One region of the Corynebacterium sp. SA-MJD20WY100 genome, then DNA from elsewhere that is predicted to be linked to it. Evidence: riboswitches for the same ligand, from Rfam matches in the RefSeq annotation. Region 1 holds a riboswitch; each other region holds the start of a gene.
The links. A riboswitch is a leader RNA that binds a small molecule or an ion and turns the genes downstream of it on or off. The one in region 1 is predicted to bind thiamine pyrophosphate.
Positions count from the first base shown of each region.

Region 2: it holds a riboswitch for thiamine pyrophosphate, as region 1 does, so the genes downstream of both, ABJ196_RS09495 (ECF transporter S component) here and thiC (phosphomethylpyrimidine synthase ThiC) in region 1, are expected to answer to the same signal.
Region 3: it holds a riboswitch for thiamine pyrophosphate, as region 1 does, so the genes downstream of both, ABJ196_RS10940 (bifunctional hydroxymethylpyrimidine kinase/phosphomethylpyrimidine kinase) here and thiC (phosphomethylpyrimidine synthase ThiC) in region 1, are expected to answer to the same signal.

Region 1 covers NZ_JBCJKS010000017.1:13,605-20,928, forward strand. The annotation lists gene ABJ196_RS09620 (YraN family protein) at 1-184, opposite strand, end outside; gene ABJ196_RS09625 (DUF2469 domain-containing protein) at 392-697, opposite strand; gene ABJ196_RS09630 (ribonuclease HII) at 736-1,410, opposite strand; gene lepB (signal peptidase I) at 1,397-2,053, opposite strand; gene lepB (signal peptidase I) at 2,136-2,888, opposite strand; gene ABJ196_RS09645 (DUF559 domain-containing protein) at 3,175-4,110, shown strand; gene ABJ196_RS09650 (hypothetical protein) at 4,215-4,793, opposite strand; gene ABJ196_RS09655 (cutinase family protein) at 4,720-5,721, opposite strand; gene rplS (50S ribosomal protein L19) at 5,816-6,160, opposite strand; TPP riboswitch at 6,332-6,447, shown strand; gene thiC (phosphomethylpyrimidine synthase ThiC) at 6,444-7,324, shown strand, end outside.
Region 2 covers NZ_JBCJKS010000016.1:56,038-63,361, forward strand. The annotation lists gene ABJ196_RS09480 (DNA-directed RNA polymerase subunit beta) at 1-512, shown strand, start outside; gene ABJ196_RS09485 (DNA-directed RNA polymerase subunit beta') at 690-4,682, shown strand; gene ABJ196_RS09490 (hypothetical protein) at 5,271-5,480, shown strand; TPP riboswitch at 5,608-5,753, shown strand; gene ABJ196_RS09495 (ECF transporter S component) at 5,743-6,372, shown strand; gene ABJ196_RS09500 (ABC transporter ATP-binding protein) at 6,393-7,324, shown strand, end outside.
Region 3 covers NZ_JBCJKS010000022.1:35,347-42,670, forward strand. The annotation lists gene ABJ196_RS10920 (FAD-binding and (Fe-S)-binding domain-containing protein) at 1-1,030, shown strand, start outside; gene ABJ196_RS10925 (MFS transporter) at 1,326-2,699, shown strand; gene ABJ196_RS10930 (class I SAM-dependent methyltransferase) at 2,773-4,056, opposite strand; gene ABJ196_RS10935 (NAD(P)/FAD-dependent oxidoreductase) at 4,258-5,598, shown strand; TPP riboswitch at 5,699-5,801, shown strand; gene ABJ196_RS10940 (bifunctional hydroxymethylpyrimidine kinase/phosphomethylpyrimidine kinase) at 5,789-7,324, shown strand, end outside.

The DNA of each region.
Region 1 (7,324 bases):
AACGCGTCTTCACCTCCACGAAGACGATGGTGCCGTCCTTCTCACGGACAATGAGGTCTAATTCGCCGCACGCGTAAGCGACGTTGCATCCCAGCACCGTCGCGCCCCGAGCGCAATAAAAGCGGGCAGCCCAGCTTTCCCCGCGCCGGGCCAGGTGCGTACGAGCCTGAGTTTTCGTTTGCATGTGTCTGTCTCCTAGTTAGTTACGGACCGCAGTACTACGGCCTCGTACCTAGCCAAGCGGCAGATGCCCCACAACGACAAGGGGCCGCCTCGCGGGCGGCCCCGATTCTGTGGATAACGTAGTTCACGATATGAGTTATCCACAGAGAGATTGTTCAACACATTGACACGTCTCATGCCGGTGTGAACGGCACCGGCACGAACGCGCCTAATCCGGCATAATGAAGTCCGGTTTATCGAGCTCCTCGATATTGACGTCCTTGTACGTAATGACGCGGACGTAACGGACGAAACGCGCGGAGCGGTACATGTCCCACACCCAGGCATCAGACATGCGGACCTCGTAGTAGACGTCCGGTCCGGAGGTGTGCGGGATGAGCTCGACGGCGTTGGCAAGGTAGAAGCGGCGCTCGGTCTCCACGACATAGGAAAATTGGCTCACCACGTCGCGGTATTCGCGGTAGAGGGACAGCTCGACTTCGGCCTCGTAGTTGTCCAGTTCCTCAGCGCTCATCGTTGCTCCTTGAGAAAATTGCCTCGTTCTTACAGGCTTTAAACTCTAGCGCCCCGTTGCTCCCGCGCCGCGTTGCCACGCGCGAGAAATTCCGCCTGCGCCCGGGCCACGTTCGCATAGCTCATGCGGTGCTCCGGCGTGGCGCCCAGCTTTCCGATGGCCCCCTCGTGCGCCTTGGTCCCGTATCCCTTATGCCCCGCAAGCCCATAGCCTGGGTAACGCTCGTCGAGGTCCACCATAATGTGGTCACGGCTCACCTTGGCCAGCACGCTCGCCGCGGCGATACATCGCGCAGCGGCGTCACCGCCTACCATCGGGAGCTGGGGCACGGGCAGACCGGGGACCTTGAGGGCATCGGTAAGCACATAACGCGGGCGCACATCGAGGCGCGCGACGGCGCGGCGCATGCCGGAGACGTTGGCATGCTGAATGCCCCAGTAGTCGATATCTGAGGCCTCGATGTGGACGACCGACCACGCAAGCGCCTTCGCCTTGATGATAGGAAAGAGCTTCTCGCGTGCGGCGGGCGTGAGCTTCTTCGAGTCCGTGAGCGTCGCCAGCTCCGGGATAATCCGCTGGGGCAGCACACACGCGGCGATGGTGAGAGGACCGCAGCACGCGCCACGGCCGGCTTCGTCTACTCCTGCGACGGGCCCCAAGCCGGCTTTGGCGAGCGCGACCTCGTAGGTACGCTGCTGCTTAAGCGTGCGCATGCTCAACGGTGCCAATGCGGCTCAACGGCATGACGATGGCGCGAACCTTGCCGCGCACGTTGTCCACCGGAATGGTGCCTTGCTCCGCGTCGCCCAAGTGCGCGCGGGAATCTGCGGAGTTCGTGCGATTATCCCCCATGACCCAGATGTGGTCCTCGGGTACTGTGACCGGTCCGAAGTAATCGCCGCCGCAGGCCAGCGAGCCCGTCTCCGGCGAAATGGGATTCTGCGGGGGCTGAAGCACGTACGGCTCCGTGCGCGCCTGGCCATCAACCATGATGCCGGGGTCCCCCGCCTGGCACGAGACCGTCTGGCCTTCGGTCGCGATGACGCGCTTGACGAGGATATTCGCGTCGCCCTGAATAAGGCCCGCCGCGGCGAAGAGGTTCTGCAGGCCACGAATAAACACGTTATGCGAGCGCTTAAGCTCATACGTCGTGTTCCACGAGGGCTCACCTTCGAAGACGACGACATCCCCGGGCTTGGGATCTGCGAAGTAGTAGCTCACTTTTTCCACCGCGATGCGGTCCCCGTTGCAGCCCTGGCACCCGTGGAGTGTCGGCTCCATGGACCCCGACGGGATAACGTAGATGCGTCCGATGAGCGCCGAGCCCACCGCCAACAGTACGAAGGCGGCGAGCATGGTTTTCAGCAGCCATGAGGCGTCATCCCGCACGGATTGCCCCAGCGTAATGCGCTGAGGTTCGCGTGGCAGGCGGTGGGTATCAGCCCTGGATGTCGATGGCATCAACGCCGCCAATGCGCGTGAACGGGAAGAAGATGAAGGCGACCTTGCCGCGAATATTCTCCTCCGGGATCGTGCCCTGGTATTCGTCTTGCATGTGGTAACGCGAATCAAGCGAGTTCGTGCGGTTATCGCCCATCACCCAATAGTTGCCCTCCGGCACGGTGATCGGACCGAAGTACGGGCCACCGCACTCCTCCGAGCCGTTCGACTCATCGACGGGGTACGTGGGCGGGTTCTGGATATAGGACTGATCGATAGGCTTGCCGTCGACCATAACGGCCGGGTCGCCCGCCTGGCACGAGACCGTCTGGCCACCCGTCGCAATGACGCGCTTGACCAGCGTGTTCTCATCCGGTGGCGTCAGCGAGACGTAGGACAGTGCGTCCTGAATCTTGTGGATGGTCGGGTTATCCGAGCGCGGCGAGGTATACGCGCCATTCCACGAGTCCGTGCCCTTGAAGACCACAACATCGCCCGGCTCCGGATGCTTATCCCCGTAGTAGCTGACCTTCTCGACGAAGATGCGGTCGCCCGTGCATCCCTGGCAGCCATGCAGCGTCGGTTCCATGGACGCGGACGGAATGACATACTGGCGGCCGATAGTGTTTTGCACCAAACCCACCACCGCGAGCACCGCGACGACGATGAGCAGAGTCTCTACCAGCCACGGCAGCTGCTTCTTCTGCTTCTTTTCGTTCTTCGAACAGGTCTCATCCGGCACACCCTGCACGTGCGCGTCGCCGGATGCGGGTACAGCATTATTAGTCACGGGCTACAGCCTACAACACGACTCGCCGCGTACTGCAGATTCCTCGGACGCCCGAGTCTGTCCGTCGGCTACGCACAAGGTGTAAGCCAGAAGGTGTATTTCCCCCTCCCGACGGCTAAATAAACCTTCTGGCTCACACCCTTTGGATTCTTGGCCTCTGTGCTGCTACCCCCGGCACCCCCACAGGCTGCACACTCTATTTGGCAATCCCTTGAATTCGCCCTACCACGTCATTACTTATCGAGCCATGAACTCTCTATCTCAGAACCACGTCTCACCCGTCCTCGACCTCCTTATCAACCTTGACCACGCGCCACGCGCCCATCCCGACATCGCCGACGACCTCGCCGCGCGGCGTCTCATCCGCTTAGGCAGCAAGCACGCCGTCCGGGTGAGCGACTGGGAGCCACTCCCCCGACATCTCCAGTGGACGCTGCGCTGCGTCGCCATCGGCCGCGAGCTCTACAAGGGAGTGCTCATCGCCCGCTCCGCCGGCTTACTCCACGGGCTGTGGACGCTTTCGGTCGCCTACGACCATGTCCATATAGCAGTACCCGGCGGCCACAGTCGTTCCAAACGAGCCTGGCCGAAGTTCTCGAAGTACCACAAGAGCCCTATCCTTCCCGACGAAATCGACATCCTTCACGGGGTCCGTGTCACCACGCGCGCACGGACCTGCGTCGACATCGCACGCTTCGAAGGATTCCGCGCAGGACTCGCCGCCATGGACAGCTTCCTTCGCACCGGTGGTCGCAAAGCTGAGCTGCGCGCCGCCATCGAACGCGCCCGCCGATGCAAAGGCATCGCCCACGCCCGCCGCGCGTACGCGGAGGTCGACCCCAAGTCTGAGTCTGCCTATGAATCGTATTTCCGCGCCATGTACCTCGATGGGGCGTTTCCCAGTGCCAAGCGGCTCACGGTCCAGGGTAGGGTCGAGCCGTATCGCGTCGATTTCATCGTGAATTCTTTCCTCATCGTCGAAATTGACGGGGACATCAAGTATCAGCAGAATGCACAGGCGGCGCTCGTCCAGGAACGCAAGCGTGAACGCGATCTGACGAACAAGGGCTACCGTGTCATCCGCTTCGATCCCATGCAGTTGCTACGCAAGCCGGATGAGTGCATCCGCATTCTCGAGCAGGCGCTGAACGAACAGGCGTCCGGTCCCCGCTCGGTGGCCTAGTCTCTGCTGCTGTAGCAAAGGGTGTACGCCACAAGGTGTATTTCGCCCCTCCAGAGGGGGAAATAAACCTTCTGCCTCACACCTTTTGGGTAACACGCATCGAGTCAGCGCGACGCTGAGCGCTCCCGCAGCACTCCCCGCGCGACCTCGAGCAGCCACTCGTCCGCCCAGTCGCGGCCAAGCTTGCCGTCAACGTAGAAGCCCTGCTCGAAGTAGGACACGTGCGTATAGCCGAAGTCGCCAGCGACGCGCAGCGAGTTGATGGTTCCTTGGTTGGCTGGATCCGCCATCGCCGCGTCGAGACCCGCGGCGTGTTGAAGCTGCGCGACGAGCTGCGTCGTGACCTGCTTGGCCGCGCGCTGGCGCAGCTGCGTGGGCGTGTCCAGCTTCGGCACGAGTCCCAGGTGATAGGCCTGCCAGTAGACGGACTCGGCGGCATCGACGGCCTTGAAGCCCTCGACTGCTACGTCGAACCAGGCGCCCGCCTCAGGACTTATCGAGTTCAGCGGCTCGGACGCGCCCTCAAGCACCGGGATGAGGTAGTCCGACATCGCGCCCTCATACGCAAGGTTGGGCAACGCCGCGATGAGCCCGATGCCCACGAGCTGCTCAATAGACAGTCCCGGGTGCGTATGCGACTCGAGAATCAGGTAGTACTGGGACAGCTCCGCCACGGTCGCCACGAGTGCGGGCACCTGGAGGATGGACGCACCCGACTCGTCTAGGGCCGCGCCCACTTCTTTGCCCTCTGACATCCCGGCGAGGAAGCGCTTCCACCACGCGGGGCGTTAACGTATCCGAGGGGCCTTCCCATTCGACGCGATTGGCGTAGTCTGCGATATCGCGCACGATGGTGTCCGAGGGAGTCGCGCATGCCATGTCCGTGTTATTGCACAGGGAGACAACCTTGCCCTCCATGCCTGCGAAGTTTCCGGGGCGCTGGCCGGTCATGCCCTCGCGACCAGCGCTCACGCCCGTCCCGCCGTCGAGGATGATCTCGCCATTCGCCGCGCGTGTGCCCGCGGGCACCGGACCGTAGAGCTTTGCGGGTCGTGCCGGTGGGGCGCCGAGCCGTGCGCGGCCGGGGTCGGCAACAAGGATGACCGCGGCGACATCGTCAGGCGTCACGTCCTTCACGCGGCCGGCGGAAATCTCTGCGGCGATATCACCGGCGACCGAGGCACCCTGGGAGTAGCCAATCACCATGTAGCGCGTGGAAGGGCACGCACGCTCGACGTACTCGAGCTCGCGGCGCGCGTCCTCGACGCCTGCACGCACGGATTCACCATAGGTCGCGGCTTCCGAACCCAGCGCGTTGGGTTGGAAAGCGCTGAATCGGCCGAGGGAGGCCGGATATTGGATATTCGTACCGCTCACATCATCTGCGCCGAGACGAATCTGGAGCGTATCCACGGGATTCCACCCGCTGAAGTCGAGCCCCACCGGCTCCGCGGTGTAATACCGCGCGCTAAATCCCGTGCCGGCCGCCTGCAGAACGTGAATGGCCGTGCACTGGCGTGCGACCGCGCGCGGGGTCGCATGCACCGAAAGCACGGCAATCGCAGCGACCCGAAGGCAGGCAAGCACAGAGCGGAGAGCAGAGGCAGTCACGAGGGAATTCTAAGCCGTGCCGCGGAGCCCCACATAAAACGGCGAAACCGCCCCGCTCCAGTACAGGAGACGAGGCGGTAACAGCGCGCTAGAACTAGCGGCGCTCCTTGATGCGAGCCTTCTTGCCACGCAGGTCGCGCAGGTAGTACAGCTTCGCACGGCGGACACGGCCACGGCGAACGACCTCGATGGAGGCGATGTTCGGGGAGTGCACCGGGAAGGTACGCTCGACGCCGATACCGAAGGAGACCTTACGGACGGTGAAGGTCTCGCGGATGCCAGCGCCCTGGCGGCGGATGCAGACACCCTTGAACAGCTGGGTACGCTCGGTGGTGCCCTCGATGACCTTGACGTTGACGTCAAGGGTATCGCCCGGGCGGAAGTTCGGGATATCCTCGCGCAGCGAGGCCTTGTCCAGCAGATCAATCTTGTTGGTCATTGATTTTCCTTTTCAATTTGAGACAGAGGACCCAAGCGCTTCCGCACGGAAGCTGACCGGTTCGTGCCTGTTACATAGAACAGCCATCTATTGTTCCATAACCCCTGCACCCAAACAAAATCTCTCAAATCGCTGACAAACCCGAGGCCTTGTGTTTAGTCTAGGACTTGCACTTATCCCCACGGGAGCCCGCATGGAAGCGGGCTGAGATGGCCGCTGGAACCGCGGCCGCACCGTTCGAACCTGTCTGGTTAGCACCAGCGAAGGAAGAGAGGTCAGGCCCATGTCGGCTACCCATGAGCAAGAAATCCACCCCAAGCACTCCTACTCGCCGATCCGTGAGAAGGGTCTCGAGGTCCCGGAAACCGAAATCCGACTCGACGACTCCCCCACCGGCCCCAACGAGCCTTTCCGCATCTACCGCACCCGCGGCCCGGAGTGCGATCCCACGCAAGGGCTTCCGCCCCTGCGGAAAGCGTGGATCGAAGAGCGTAACGACACCGAAGAATACGAGGGCCGCGCACGCGATCTCGCTGACGACGGCAAGTCTGCCCAGAAGCGTGGTGCCGCGTCCCAGGAATGGAAGGGCGAACGCCGCGCTCCAAAGCGGGGAACCCAGCGCGTCACCCAAATGCACTACGCCCGCCAGGGCATTATCACCAAGGAAATGGAATTCGTCGCCCTGCGCGAGCACTGCGATCCAGAGTTCGTCCGCTCCGAGGTCGCCCGCGGGCGCGCCATCATCCCCAACAACATCAACCACCCCGAGTCCGAGCCCATGATCATCGGCCGGAAGTTCCTCACCAAGATCAACGCCAACATCGGCAACTCGGCGGTCACAAGCTCCATCGAGGAAGAAGTGTCGAAGCTGCGCTGGGCCACCCGCTGGGGCGCGGACACCGTCATGGATCTCTCCACGGGCGACGATATCCACACGACCCGCGAGTGGATCCTGCGCAACTCCCCCGTCCCCATCGGCACGGTGCCCATCTACCAGGCACTGGAAAAGGTAAACGGCATCGCGGAGGACCTCACCTGGGAGATCTTCCGTGACACCGTCATCGAGCAATGCGAGCAAGGCGTGGACTACATGACCATCCACGCCGGCGTGTTGCTTCCCTACATTCCGCTCACCACCGAGCGCGTCACCGGCATCGTCAGCCG
Region 2 (7,324 bases), on a different contig from region 1:
AGGCCCGCCTCTTCGACGGCCGCTCCGGCGAGCCGTACAAGTACCCGGTTTCCGTCGGCTACATGTACATGCTCAAGCTGCACCACCTCGTCGACGAGAAGATTCACGCTCGTTCCACCGGCCCGTACTCCATGATTACTCAGCAGCCGCTGGGTGGTAAGGCTCAGTTCGGTGGCCAGCGCTTCGGCGAGATGGAGGTGTGGGCAATGCAGGCCTACGGCGCTGCCTACACCCTGCAGGAGCTGCTTACCATCAAGTCGGATGACGTCGTCGGCCGTGTCAAGGTCTACGAAGCCATCGTCAAGGGCGACAACATCCCGGATCCGGGCATCCCGGAGTCCTTCAAGGTGTTGCTCAAGGAGCTGCAGTCGCTGTGCCTCAACGTGGAGGTCCTCTCCACCGACGGCACGCCGATGGAACTGTCCGGATCTGATGATGACGACATGGACTCGCCGTCCCTGGGCATTAACCTGTCCCGCGACGAGCGCTCCGACGCCGACAACATCGCGTAAGTTACCGCATTCTGGTCTGGCCTCCCGCTTGCCGATGCCGCCTTCCCGCTACCGCGGTAAGGCGAAAGGTTCCATAAGGAAAGCACCCATCGGACAAGCCCGGCCGGGCGATACAAAGACACAACTTTTAAGCCATCAATTCCTCAGAAAATATAGAGGATGAAAGGGAGACATTACGTGTTTGACGTAAATCTCTTCGACGAGCTCCGTATCGGTCTCGCCACTGCTGACGACATTCGTCGTTGGTCCAAGGGTGAGGTGAAGAAGCCGGAAACCATTAACTACCGCACCCTCAAGCCGGAGAAGGACGGCCTCTTCTGCGAGCGCATCTTCGGCCCGACCCGCGACTGGGAGTGCGCCTGCGGTAAGTACAAGCGTGTCCGTTTCAAGGGCATCATCTGCGAGCGCTGCGGCGTTGAGGTGACCAAGTCCAAGGTGCGCCGTGAGCGCATGGGCCACATTGAGCTCGCCGCTCCGGTGACCCACATCTGGTACTTCAAGGGCGTTCCGTCTCGTCTGGGCTACCTGCTCGACATCGCGCCTAAGGATCTTGAGCGCATCATCTACTTCGCTGCCAACATCATCACGTCCGTCGATGAGGAGGCTCGTCACAACGACCAGTCCACTCTCGAGGCCGAGATGCTTCTGGAGAAGAAGGAGATCGAGGACGACGTCAACTCTGAGATCGCAGAGCGCGCCGCCAAGCTCGAAGAGGACCTCGCCGAGCTCGAGGCCGCTGGCGCCAAGGCCGACGCCCGCCGCAAGGTCCAGAACGCTGCCGACAAGGACATGCAGCACATCCGCGAGGACGGCGAGCGCCAGGTCGCACGTCTCGACGAAATCTGGAACACCTTCATCAAGCTTGCCCCGAAGCAGATGATCATCGACGACACGATCTATGAGGAACTCATCGATCGTTACGAGGATTACTTCACCGGCGGCATGGGTGCTGAGGCTATCCAGACCCTCATCCGCAACTTCGACCTCGAGGCCGAGGCCGAGATCCTCCGCGAGATCATCAACAACGGCAAGGGCCAGAAGAAGGTCCGTGCCTTGAAGCGCCTCAAGGTTGTCGCCGCATTCCTGCGTTCTGGCAACGATCCGGCCGGAATGGTCCTCGACGCTATCCCGGTCATCCCGCCGGAGCTGCGCCCGATGGTCCAGCTTGACGGTGGCCGCTTCGCGACCTCCGACCTGAACGACCTCTACCGTCGCGTCATTAACCGCAATAACCGCTTGAAGCGCATGATTGATCTCGGTGCCCCCGAGATCATCGTGAACAACGAGAAGCGCATGTTGCAGGAGTCGGTCGACGCCCTCTTCGACAACGGTCGCCGCGGCCGCCCGGTCACGGGCCCCGGTACCCGTCCGCTGAAGTCCCTGAGCGACCTGCTCAAGGGTAAGCAGGGTCGTTTCCGTCAGAACCTGCTGGGTAAGCGCGTCGACTACTCCGGTCGTTCCGTTATTATCGTCGGTCCGCAGCTCAAGCTGCACGAGTGTGGTCTGCCGAAGCTCATGGCTCTCGAGCTCTTCAAGCCTTTCGTTATGAAGCGCCTGGTGGAAAACGATTACGCGCAGAACATCAAGTCCGCCAAGCGCATGGTCGAGCGCCAGCGCCCTGAGGTGTGGGACGTCCTCGAAGAGGCCATCTCCGAGCACCCGGTCATGCTCAACCGTGCACCGACCCTGCACCGCCTGGGTATTCAGGCCTTCGAACCGAAGCTCGTCGAGGGTAAGGCTATCCAGCTCCACCCGCTGGCCTGTGAGGCCTTCAACGCTGACTTCGACGGCGACCAGATGGCAGTCCACCTGCCGCTGTCCGCCGAGGCTCAGGCTGAGGCTCGCGTGCTCATGCTTGCTTCGAACAACATTCTGTCCCCGGCGTCCGGTAAGCCGCTGGCTATGCCGCGTCTGGACATGGTTACCGGCCTGTACTACCTCACCATGGACAAGGGCCCGGACGAGATCGGCGGCGAGGGTCGTTACACGCCGGCTACCACCGATCAGCCGGCTACCGGTATTTTCTCCTCCTACGCTGAGGCTCTCATGGCTCGCGACCGCGGCGTCGTTGGCTTGCAGGCTCCGATCAAGGTGCGTATCTCGCACTTGCGTCCGCCGGCAGACATCGAGGCTGAGCAGTTCCCGGACGGCTGGAACAAGGGCGACACCTGGATGGCTGACACCACCATCGGTCGCATCATGTTCAACGAGCTGCTGCCGTGGAACTACCCGTACCTCGAGGGCGTCATGGTCCGTAAGGGCGGCTCCGATAACAAGGTCCTGCTCGGTGACGTCGTCAACGACCTCGCCAACAAGTACCCGATGATCACCGTTGCTCAGGTGCTGGACAAGATGAAGGACGCTGGCTTCTACTGGGCCACCCGTTCCGGCGTTACCATCACCATGGACGACGTTCTGGTCCTTCCGAACAAGCACGAGATCCTCGAGTCTTACGAGAAGGAAGCTCAGCGCATCGAGCGCAAGTACTACGAGCAGGGTGCGCTTACCGAGCGCGAGCGCTACGACCGCCTTGTCGAGCTGTGGAAGAACGCCACGGACGAGGTCGGTAACGCGGTCGAGAACCTCTACCCGGATGACAACCCGATTCCGATGATCGTGAAGTCCGGTGCTGCCGGTAACATGCGTCAGATCTGGACCCTGGCCGGTATGAAGGGCATGGTCGTGAACTCGCACGGTGACTACATCACCCGTCCGATTAAGACCTCCTTCCGCGAAGGCCTGTCCGTTCTCGAGTACTTCAACAACTCGCACGGCTCCCGTAAGGGCCTGGCCGATACCGCACTGCGTACCGCCGACTCGGGCTACCTCACCCGTCGTCTGGTCGACGTCGCGCAGGACGTCATCGTCCGCGAAGAGGACTGTGGCACCCGCCAGGGCGTTCGCGTCCCGATCGGCGAGGTTTCCGGCGACAAGGTCGTCATGCACGAGCTGTGGGAGACCTCCGCGTCTGGCCGCGTCGTTGCCTCTGACGTGAAGAACGAGGCCGGCGAGGTCATCGCCGAGGCCGGTTCTGACCTCACCGAGGAGCTCACCCAGAAGCTGCTCGACGCTGGCATCACCGACCTCAAGGTCCGCTCCGTGCTTACCTGCCAGACCCCGGCCGGTGTCTGCGCGAAGTGCTACGGCAAATCCATGGCCTCTGGCCAGCTGGTCGACATCGGCGAGGCCGTCGGCATCGTCGCCGCCCAGTCCATTGGTGAGCCGGGTACCCAGCTCACCATGCGTACGTTCCACCAGGGTGGTGTCGGTGGCGACATTACCGGTGGTCTGCCGCGTGTTCAGGAGCTCTTCGAGGCTCGTAACCCGAAGAACCGCGCCCCGATCGCTTCGGTCGACGGCACGATCTCCCTCTCTGATGAGGGCAACTTCTGGACGCTGACCATCACCCCGGACGACGGTTCGGACAATGTGGTCTACGAGAAGCTGTCGAAGCGCCAGGGCCTGGCTCAGGTCCGTCGCCCGATGGAGTCCAACCCGGACGCCATGATTGAGCGCTCTCTGCGCGATGGTGACCATGTCACCACCGGCGAGCGCCTCATGCGCGGTGCGGCTGACCCGCACGACGTCCTCGAGGTCCTCGGTCGCCGTGGTGTTGAAAAGCACCTCATCGACGAGGTGCAGGCCGTCTACCGTACGCAGGGTGTGGCCATCCACGATAAGCACATCGAGATCATCATCCGCCAGATGCTGCGTCGCGGTACCGTCATCGACGCGGGCTCCACGGAATTCCTGCCAGGCACGCTGGTTGACCTCTCTGAGGCCAAGCAGGTCAACGCCAAGCAGGTCGCCGAGGGCGGCGAGCCCGCCCAGCTCCGTTCGGAGATCATGGGTATCACCAAGGCGTCGCTGGCCACCGAGTCCTGGCTGTCGGCCGCCTCCTTCCAGGAGACGACCCGCGTCCTCACCGACGCCGCTATCAACAAGCGCTCCGATCAGCTCATTGGCCTGAAGGAGAACGTCATCATCGGTAAGCTCATCCCGGCCGGTACCGGTATCTCGCGCTACCGCAACATCACCGTCAAGCCGACGGAGGCTGCCCGCAACGCGGCATACTCCATTCCGACGTACGGTGATTCCATCTATGGCGACGACGGCTTCGGTGAGTTCACCGGCGCCTCCGTCCCGCTGGACGAGGACTTCACCTTCTAGTTCTCGCCCCGGCCCCGCCTGGCACCACTGCCAGGCGGACCAGTACTTCAAGCTTGGTCTGCTTTAATTTCGCAAAGCCCCGGCTTCCTTCGCCACCGCATGTGGCAGGGAAAGCCGGGGCTTTGTGCTGCGCTGTGACCGAAATAGGGCAGAATTACCATCCTTGGGAATGTCTACTCGCAATAGACATCGATAGTCGACTGATGGGCATGAAGCACTCCGCTGCCATCAAAAGCTGAAGGATGAAGCCAAACGAGGCAGTCTTGAATTTGAGGAAATCGCCCTTACTCGCCATGATGCCTACCGGGAGGGCAACACCACCCGAGCGCTCGGCAGGCACCGCGAGATCGACGATGTGACAGCGAAAAAGTTCTTGGATCAATTTGCGCAGGAACGAGGAAAGGGTGGGTGGAGATAATGGCCAAGACGTACACAGTTACCGCAGAACGAGGCACCAGTGACGTGTGGGTGCTGGAATGCGCCGAGCTGGGAGCTGTGTCGCAGACTAAGCGACTAGCCCATGCCGCCGACGAGATCCGGGAAACCATGGCCTATTAGGCAGGAGTAAGCCCAGACGAACTCAACATCGTGGTTGAAGTCATTTTCCCCTCCAATCGCGCTGAGCTAAATCCACGCGCGGACAAGCAGCGCGAAGAAGCCGCACGGCTTACGGCTGAGGCGAAAGAAAGCACCCGTGAGCTTGCTGCTGCGATGAAGAAGTCTGGAATGACGGTACGCGACATGGGCGAGATTCTTGGCGTGTCCTATCAAAGGGCACAAAAGCTTGCTAGCGCGTGAAAAAACTGTTGTCAGCCATTGCCCCATCCGCGTGCTTTCGAGGGAGTGGCGGCTGTTAAGATAAAGATGTTTTCCACCCCATCGCCAGCTTTGGCTGAGTGATGGGGTGTAAACACCACTTAAATTTCACACGTGACACGGGTGCTCCGCGCAGGCGGGGCTGAGATGCCGCAGCAGCTAGCGAGTGACATGGACTCGCTCAGTGCTGCATCGGCGAACCGTCGAACCTGATCCGGATAATGCCGGCGATAAGGGAGGAATCATGAGCGCGACATCTGCGCCCGCAACCGCTACTACTTCGACCCCGCGCCGCTCACTGCGCTGGCGCGTGGTGGACATCATCGTCGCCACCGTGCTGGCGGTGGCCTGCGGCCTCATCTTCGTTTTCTGGAACTCTGTGGGCTACGCCTGGTACATGGCCATGGATGCCCTCACGCCGGGCCTGGGCGGCCTGGCCACGGGTATCTGGTTGATTGGCGGCGTGCTGGGCGCACTCATCATCCGCAAGCCGGGGGCGGCTGTCTACGTTGAGGTGCTCGCGGCATCGGTCTCTGCCGTGATGGGCAGCCAATGGGGCTGGTCCACCATTTACTCGGGCCTCGCCCAAGGCATCGGCATTGAGCTTGTCCTCATCGTTTTCGCATACCGCAAATTCGGCCTGGGCATCGCCATGCTCGGCGGCGCACTCGCCGGTGTGGGCGCGTGGTGCCTTGAGCTGTTTACCTCCGGCAACCTGGCTAAGGGACCGGAGTTCCTCATTATCTACCTGGTCTGCTTGATCATCTCGGGCACCATCCTGGCCGGCGTCGTCGGCCACCTGCTTACGCGTGCCCTGGCGGCCACGGGTGCTCTCGACCGCTTTGCTGTAGGCCGCGAAGCCCGCGCCAAGTAGCCGCGTAGTTTTGGTTGTCTATGACGACTCAGATCACCCTGCGCGGCTTCGGGTGGACCCACGCGGGCCGCGCGACTCCCGCATTGGACGGTATTGACCTCGACATCGCCCCGGGCGAGCGAGTCTTATTGTGCGGGGATTCCGGCTCCGGTAAATCCACGCTCCTGGCCGCGCTCGCCGGCGTTCTTGGCGGCGACGAGGACGGGCAGCAGGTAGGCCACCTCACGCTGAACCCGCAGACCCCGGCCGGGCTCGTTCTCCAGGATCCGGACTCGCAGGTTATCGCGGCCACTGTGGGCCGCGACGTGGCTTTTGGCTGCGAGAACCTCGGCCTGCCGCGCGCGGAGATATGGCGGCGCGTCGAACACGCCCTGGACCTCGTAGGCCTGGATGTGCCGCTTGACCACCCCACCCAACGCCTGTCCGGTGGACAGAAGCAGCGCCTCGCGCTCGCCGGGGTCATTGCCATGGGCGCCGGGCTCATCTTGCTCGACGAGCCGACGGCCAACCTCGATCCGCAGGGCGCGCGCGACGTGGTCGCGGCCGTCGAGCGGATCGTCCGTGCCACGGGAGCGACGTTGGTCGTGGTGGAACACCAGTATTCTGCGTGGGCCGGCCTGCTGGATCGCGCGGTGCGCCTGGACCGGGGGCGCATCGTCGAAGACGGCGCATACGGAGCGGTGACGGCCGCGCGCGCCGTAACCGGCTTGCCCGTCGCCGTGCCCGCCCCGGCAGATGCCGAGGCCGCGCTGTGGTCGAACAACCTTGTGACGCGCTTCGGCCCGCCCCGCAGCGTGCGTGTTCCGCAGGGGTATTCCACCGTCATCACGGGTGCGAACGGCTCTGGGAAAACCACGTGGTTGATGACCATGGCGGGCCTGCTTCCCAGCTGCGGCGGCGAGATTGGCGTGGCCGAGTCCGTGCGGCGCGGGCTGCGCGGCGAGCCTTCGAC
Region 3 (7,324 bases), on a different contig from region 1:
GTGCCCGATCAGCATCGACACTGGTGCCGTCATGAAGCAGCTGCGCCGCCAGCAGGCTACGCCGAAGTCGGAAAAAGTCGCTCTCACCACTGCCCAGAAGTGGGACGTCGTGGAGAAGCTTGCCCGCGCCGGCATCATTTCTGCGAATAAGATTCCGCATCAGCCGCTCGAGCTCGGTGCGAACCTCGCGCGCAACGTCGTGAGCCCGGACCTACTGCCCACGGTGCCGGGTCCGCTACCCAAGGGCGCCTCGCGCCTGCCAGAGACCCCGCGTGAGGGCGCGGGCGCCGTGTACTTCCCCGCCTGCATCAACCGCATTTTTGGCCGCCCGGCGGGTGCGGCGCCGGATTCCGTCGACTTGCCGCGCGCCATCGTGGAGCTCGGCCGCCGCGCCGGCCAGCCGGTATGGATTCCGAACGACGTGACGGGCGATTGCTGTGGCACGCCATGGTCCTCCAAGGGTTACACGGAGGGCTTCACGTACCAGGCGCAGAAGATCGTGCGCGACCTGTGGCACTGGTCGGAGCACGGCAAGCTCCCCATTATCGTGGACGCAGCCAGCTGCACGCATGGCCTGCTCGACAACGTGCCGGATGCCCTCGAGCCCGCCGACCGCGAGCTGTGGGAAGACCTGCGCATTATGGACGTCGTGGAATGGCTGCGCGACGAGGTCATTGAGCACCTGCCCATCGTCCACTCCATGGGCAAAATCGCCGTCCACCCGACATGCTCGACGCACCACATGGGTATCAGTGACTCGCTGCTGGCCCTGGCCAACGCGTGCGGCGAGGCCAAGGTGCCGGAGGGGGCGATGTGCTGTGGCACCGCCGGCGACCGCGGGCTGCTCCACCCAGAGCTTGTCGAGTCTGCGACCCGCGAGGAGCGCGCCTCCCTCGACGCGGAGCACTTCGACGCGTTTGTCTCGGACAACCGCACGTGCGAGATGGGCTTGGAGATGATGACCGGCCGCACGTACGACTCCATTGCCGTGCTGCTCGAGCGCGCATCCCGCCCAGTGGTCACGCCGTAGCCTTCCCGCATAGCCCACCGCGTCTCAACGCGCACGTTTCATTCTGTGGAACGATGCGACACGCCGTGGAACCGCTGCCCGCCTTCGTTGTAACGAGGGCGGGCAGTTGTCATTTTTCGGGTTGACCTCGGAGTCTTGGAGCGCAGACGAAACGCGCGGGAGAAAGCGATGGGCTAGTTTAAAGAATTTCACACAATGAGCTTGCAATTTCATTACGTGAGATATTAAGCTTGAGCGCATTCACCGATTGGGTGATAGAAACTTCATTTCTCTTAATGCACAAGGAGGGCTTGCCGTGACCACAACCGCAACTGCCACAGCACCCGCCGCCACTACCACGACGGCACAGTTGACTAAGCACGATCGTCGACGCATCGCTTTCGCGTCGACCATCGGCACCACCATCGAGTTCTACGATTTTTATATTTATGCCACGGCTGCCGTCGCCGTGTTCCCCTTCCTCTTCTTCCCGAAGACCGAAGACCCCACGGTTGCACTGCTCCAGTCCTTCGCCACCTTTGGCCTCGCGTTCGTTGCCCGCCCGCTGGGCTCGGTCGTCTTCGGCCACTTCGGTGACCGCATCGGCCGCAAGGCCACCCTGGTGGGCGCGCTGCTCACCATGGGTATCGCCACCTTCATCATCGGCATCCTGCCCACCTATGCCACCGCGGGCATCCTCGCACCCGCGCTGCTGGCGCTCATGCGCTTCTGCCAGGGCCTGGGCCTGGGCGGCGAGTGGTCCGGCGCGGCCCTGCTGGCCTCCGAGACTGCCGAAGACGGCAAGCGTGCGTCGGCCGCCATGTGGCCGCAGTTCGGCGCCCCGTTCGGCTTCTTTCTCGCTAATGGTTTCTTCCTCGCCTTGGTCGCCACCATGGACTACCACCGTGGCGACACGACGGGCACGTTCATGGAGTGGGGCTGGCGCCTGCCGTTCCTGGGCTCCGCGGTGATGGTCCTCATCGGTCTCTACGTCCGCCTGAAACTGGAAGAAACTCCGGTCTTCCAGCAGGCTGTGGACTCCGGCAAGAAGGCCAAGTCCCCCATCCTTGAGGTCTTCAAGACTGCATGGCTGCCCACCCTGATCGGCACCTTCGTCATGGTGTCCTGCTACACGCTGTTCTACCTGGTCACCACCTGGATCCTGTCCTACGGCATCGGCGATAGCTCCAAGGGTTTGGGTCTGAACATCCCGTACATCCAGTTCCTGGAAATCCAGCTGGTCTCCATCTTCGCCTTCATGGCCGGCATCCCCGTCGCCTCGCTGCTGGCTGATAAGTACGGCCGCAAACCGGTCCTCACGGTGACCTCCGCCATCATGATAGCCTTCGGCTTCACGTTCCCGTTCTTCCTGGACATCGAAACAGCGACCACCGGTTCCGTCCTAGCCTTCCTCACGCTCGGCATGTTCATTATGGGCCTCATCTTCGGCCCAATGTCTGCGGTCCTGCCCGAGCTGTTCCCGACCAACGTGCGCTACACCGGTTCTGGTATCGCGTACAACGTCTCCTCTATCCTGGGCGCTGCGGTTGCGCCATTCATCGCCACTTGGCTGGTAAAGACGCAGGGAGTCGCCGCCGTCGGCTACTACCTCATCATCGTCTCCGCCATCTCCCTGGTCGCCATCATCGCGATGCGCGAGATGAGCAAGGTCGACCTCACCGAGGTCTAAACCCCCACACAGACCAATTCCCCCGCTCTCGAACAGGAGCGCGGGGGATTTCTCGTGTGCGAGCTCGGCTGGACTAACGGCGGCCGCCGCGATTGCGGTGGACGAGCGTGAACTGGACGGAGTCCGCCATGCCGAGCGCGAAGAGCGCCTCGCGCAGCGCGAATTGATAGGTCCACAGGCGGCGGTAGACCGGGTCGAAGCCGGCGGCGGCGGCCTCGCGGAGGTGGCCCACGAAGAAGGAACGCTCGTGCTCGAGCGACTCTCGGTAGTGCGGTCCGGTGTGGGTCTGGGCCACAATGCGCAGGCCGGTGCTACGCTCGACCAGCTTGTTGACCTCGGCGACGGTGAGCAGTCCAAGACCGGGCCACACGTAGGCCTTGAGCGCCTCCAGCGCGTCGCGGCCGGGGCCGGTCATCTGCTCGGTGGCGACGGTCGTTTGGATCACGGCGCGGCCGCTGGCATCGAGCAGCCGGTCGATAGCCTGCACGTAGCGTCCACGCTCCCGACTGCCCAGGGATTCCAGGGCCTCGATGGAAATGATCGCGTCATACCGGCCGCGCCATTCCTGCGGGCTCGGCACGAGGTGCTCGATATCCTGGCAAGCCACGTTGTCAGAGACGCCAGCGAGCACGAGATGCTCGCGAACCGCCTCGGCGCGCGCGGGGTCAGCCGTAAGAATATCGACGACGGCGCGGCGCTCGGCCGCCTGAACGGCGGCCTGAAGACCCGTCGCCGGGAAAACCAGGACGTGGGAGCCGGCGCCGACACGGGTGGCATCGGCAAGCCAGGCTGCGGAGCGCTCTTGGGCAGAGCGCAAATCCTCGCGGTCGACGGCGGTGGGCTCCGACAGATGGGTGACGTCGACGAAGTGCTCCTTGGCGCCGGAGCGCTCATAGGCCGGCACAGACTCGCGGACCGTCGTGGGCACGCCCGTGGAAAAGATGCCGCCCTGGTGGCTCACGCGATCCCCGGCGTAGAGCTTGACTAGCTCTGTGGGCAGCTCCCCGCCCGTCGCGGGCGATTCGGGCACTGCGGGGGTCTTGGGTGCGTACCCAGCACCGAGCAGGCGCTTGAGGACACACACGAGATGCGCGGAGTCCGGCGTCGTCCACTCGCCGGCGAGGTAGGACTCCGCGAAGCCTACCCAACCGCCGTGCGCGAGGCGGTCGAAGAGCGCGTCGTGCGCGACCCGCAGGTCAGCGTCAGCGCCTTCGAGCACCAGTCCCGCCGCGTCGCAGGCCTGCGCAAACTGAGCCTCCGCGCGCCGGGCACGCCACGCGCCAAAGCGCGCAACGGGCACCTCCGCCACGCCTGGCCACAGCTGCGCATCAATGGCGTCAAGATGGGAATGGCTCACGGTGCCCCTTACTCATTAGAACCGGCGAACGACAGACAATACCCGCCAGTTTAGGCGGCGCAGCACGCCGCAGCGCCCAGGCGGGGCCGCGCGCCCGGAGTATTTTGTGACCTAAACTATGCCGACCAAGGAGCAACCTATTACACTAGACGGGTAGCTAAAACACGGCTTTAAATTTTTCAAGAGAGGTTTTACTCACACATGGCTGAGAACGCTTTCCGTCCCAACGGCGGCCGCCACCACGTCGTCGTTATTGGTGCAGGCTTCGGTGGCTTAAACGCCGTCAAGTCCTTGAAGAACGCTGACGTTGACGTCACGCTCATCGACAAGAAGAACCACCACCTGTTCCAGCCGATGCTCTACCAGGTAGCCACCGGCCTCGTCTCCTCCGGCGAGATCGCTCCGTCCACCCGCCAGATTCTGCGCGACCAGGACAACGCCCACTTCGTCAACGGCAACGTGACGAACATCGACATCAAAGCCCAGACCGTCACCGCGGCCCTGGACGACACCGAGCGCACCTTCGAGTACGACTCCCTCATCGTCGCCGCTGGCGCTGGCCAGTCCTACTTCGGCAACGACCACTTCGCCGAGTTCGCGCCGGGCATGAAGACCCTGGATGACGCACTCGAGCTGCGTGCCAACATCATTGCCGCCTTCGAGAAGGCAGAGCTTACCGATGACCCGGCAGAGCGCGAGAAGCTCCTCACCTTCGTCATCGTCGGTGCCGGCCCGACCGGCGTCGAGCTCACCGGCCAGATCGCCGAGATGGCCAAGCGCTCCTTCAACGGCCAGTTCTCCAACTTCTCGCCGTCGTCTGCGAAGATTTACCTCCTCGACGGTGCACCGCAGGTCCTGCCGCCGTTCGGCAAGCGCCTGGGCCGCAAGGCACAGCGCACCCTGGAGAAGATGGGCGTCGACGTACGCCTCAACGCCATGGTCACCAACGTGGACGAGAAGTCCGTGACCTACAAGGACATGAAGACCGAGCAGGAGACCACCATCGAGGCTGGCGTCAAGATCTGGTCCGCCGGCGTTGCCGCTTCCCCGCTGGGCAAGATGGTTGCCGAACAAGCTGGCGTCGAGACCGACCGCGCAGGCCGCGTCCCGGTTAACGAGGACCTCACCCTGGGCGAGTACTCCAACGTCTACGTCATCGGCGACATGATGGGTCTTAACCGTCTGCCGGGCCTGGCACAGGTCGCCATGCAGGGTGGCGCACACGCTGCCAAGCTCATCGAGGCCAAGCTGGATGAGGAGTCCACTGCCAACGAAAAGGAGGCCTTCGACTACTTCGATAAGGGCTCCATGGCCGTCATCTCCCGCTTCAACGCTGTGGTGAAGATGGGCAAGACCGAAATGACCGGCTTCCCGGCATGGATCGCCTGGCTGGCTCTCCACGTCGCATACCTCGTCGGCTTCCGTTCCCGCGCCATCGTGGCCCTGAACTGGCTCATCAACGCCGTCTCCCCGGTCCGCGGCAACCTCGCAATCACGGACCAGCAGCGTTTGGCCCGCAACAAGATGGGCAAGGACGCGTAAGTCTTCTCTTCCCCATCATTCCCCCGTCTCGCTGTATCGCGAACGGGGGATTTTTATGCCCAAAACCGCGCGCACACCCACCGTGCTTTGTTAGTGTCGAGAGCGCAACATGGGGTGCCAAGGCTCGAAGCCGCGGCTGAGAAAACACCCATTGAACCTGCACTGAGTTAGAGCTAGCGAAGGGATCGTTGTGAACGACGCCGTTATTGGCGCGCCTGCTTCGGCGCGCATTCCTGCAGTACCCCGCGTACTCTCCATCGCCGGAACGGACCCCACGGGCGGGGCCGGCATCCAGGCAGACCTGAAATCCATCGCCGCAGCAGGCGGCTACGGCATGTCCGCCGTGACCGCTCTCGTCGCGCAGAATACCCAGGGCGTGCGCGAGGTCCACACCCCGCCGGTCGAGTTCCTCCGCGCGCAGCTTACCGCCGTGGCCTCAGACGTCACCATTGACGCGGTGAAGATTGGCATGTTGGGCAGCGCCGCCATCGTGGCGGAGGTCTCACGCTTTCTCGACCAACTATCGGACGTGCCCGTGGTCCTCGACCCCGTCATGGTGGCCACAAGCGGCTTCCGTCTTCTCGACCGCGACGCGGAGGCCGCCGTGCGCGAGCTGTGCGCACGTGCCACCGTGGTCACGCCCAACCTCAAGGAGCTCGCCGTGCTCACCCACACGGCCGAGGCCACCACGCTCGAGGAGGCCATCGCCCACGCCACCGCATGGTCCGCCAGCACTCGCACCACCGTCATCGTCAAGGGCGGGCACCTGCGCGGCGACCTCGCCGATAATGCCCTCGTCACCCCGGATGGCGCCGTCCGTCGTGTCTCCTGCCCGCGCGTGGACACCCCGCACACCCACGGCACGGGGTGTTCTCTCTCCTCAGCGTTGGCCACCCGGCTCGGCGCGGGCGACTCGCTTTCCGATGCCCTCTCCTGGTCCACCCGCTGGCTCCACGAGGCCATCTCCCACGCGGCCGCCCTTGAGGTCGGCCAGGGTCACGGCCCCGTCGACCATGGGCACCGCGCCCGCCGCCTCGCGGCGGCGGCTTCCACCGTGCCGGCGCGCTTCTACAGCGATGTCACGAGTACCGCGGCCGCCCCCGCGCCCCACGTTCCCGCTGCAGGCCCGGAGACGGCCCGCCTCTGGGAGCTCACCGGCGACGCCTGGCAGTCCATCACGCAGCTGCCCTTCATCCAGGCGCTCGGTACCGGCACGCTGCGCGAAGAGGACTTCGCCTTTTACCTGGCGCAGGACGCGCAGTACCTCAACCGGTATTCGAAGGCGCTGGCGCGCTTAGCCGGCCTCGCACCGGACGCCGACGCGCAGCTGCATTGGGCCTCGGGTGCCGCCGAGTGCCTCGCCGTCGAGATGTCCCTTCACAAGGATTGGATTGCGCACCACACCACGACGGTCTCTTCTGCAGCGCTCAACGCCCCTTCACGGGTGACAAGCGCCTACACCGACTTCCTCGTCGCCACGACGCACACCGACGACTACGTCGTCGGTGCCGCCGCGGTCCTGCCTTGCTACTGGCTCTACGCTGAGGTCGGCCTCCACCTTGCGGCCCAAAACTCGCCCGAGCATCCCTACAACGCTTGGATCACGCAATACGGCGGCGAGGAATTCCTCACCGGCGTGCGCGCCGCCATCGCGCTCGTCGAAGAAGCGCTCACTGCCGCAGACCCCGCCACGCGCTCGCGTGCCACCCGCGCCTACCTTGCGGCA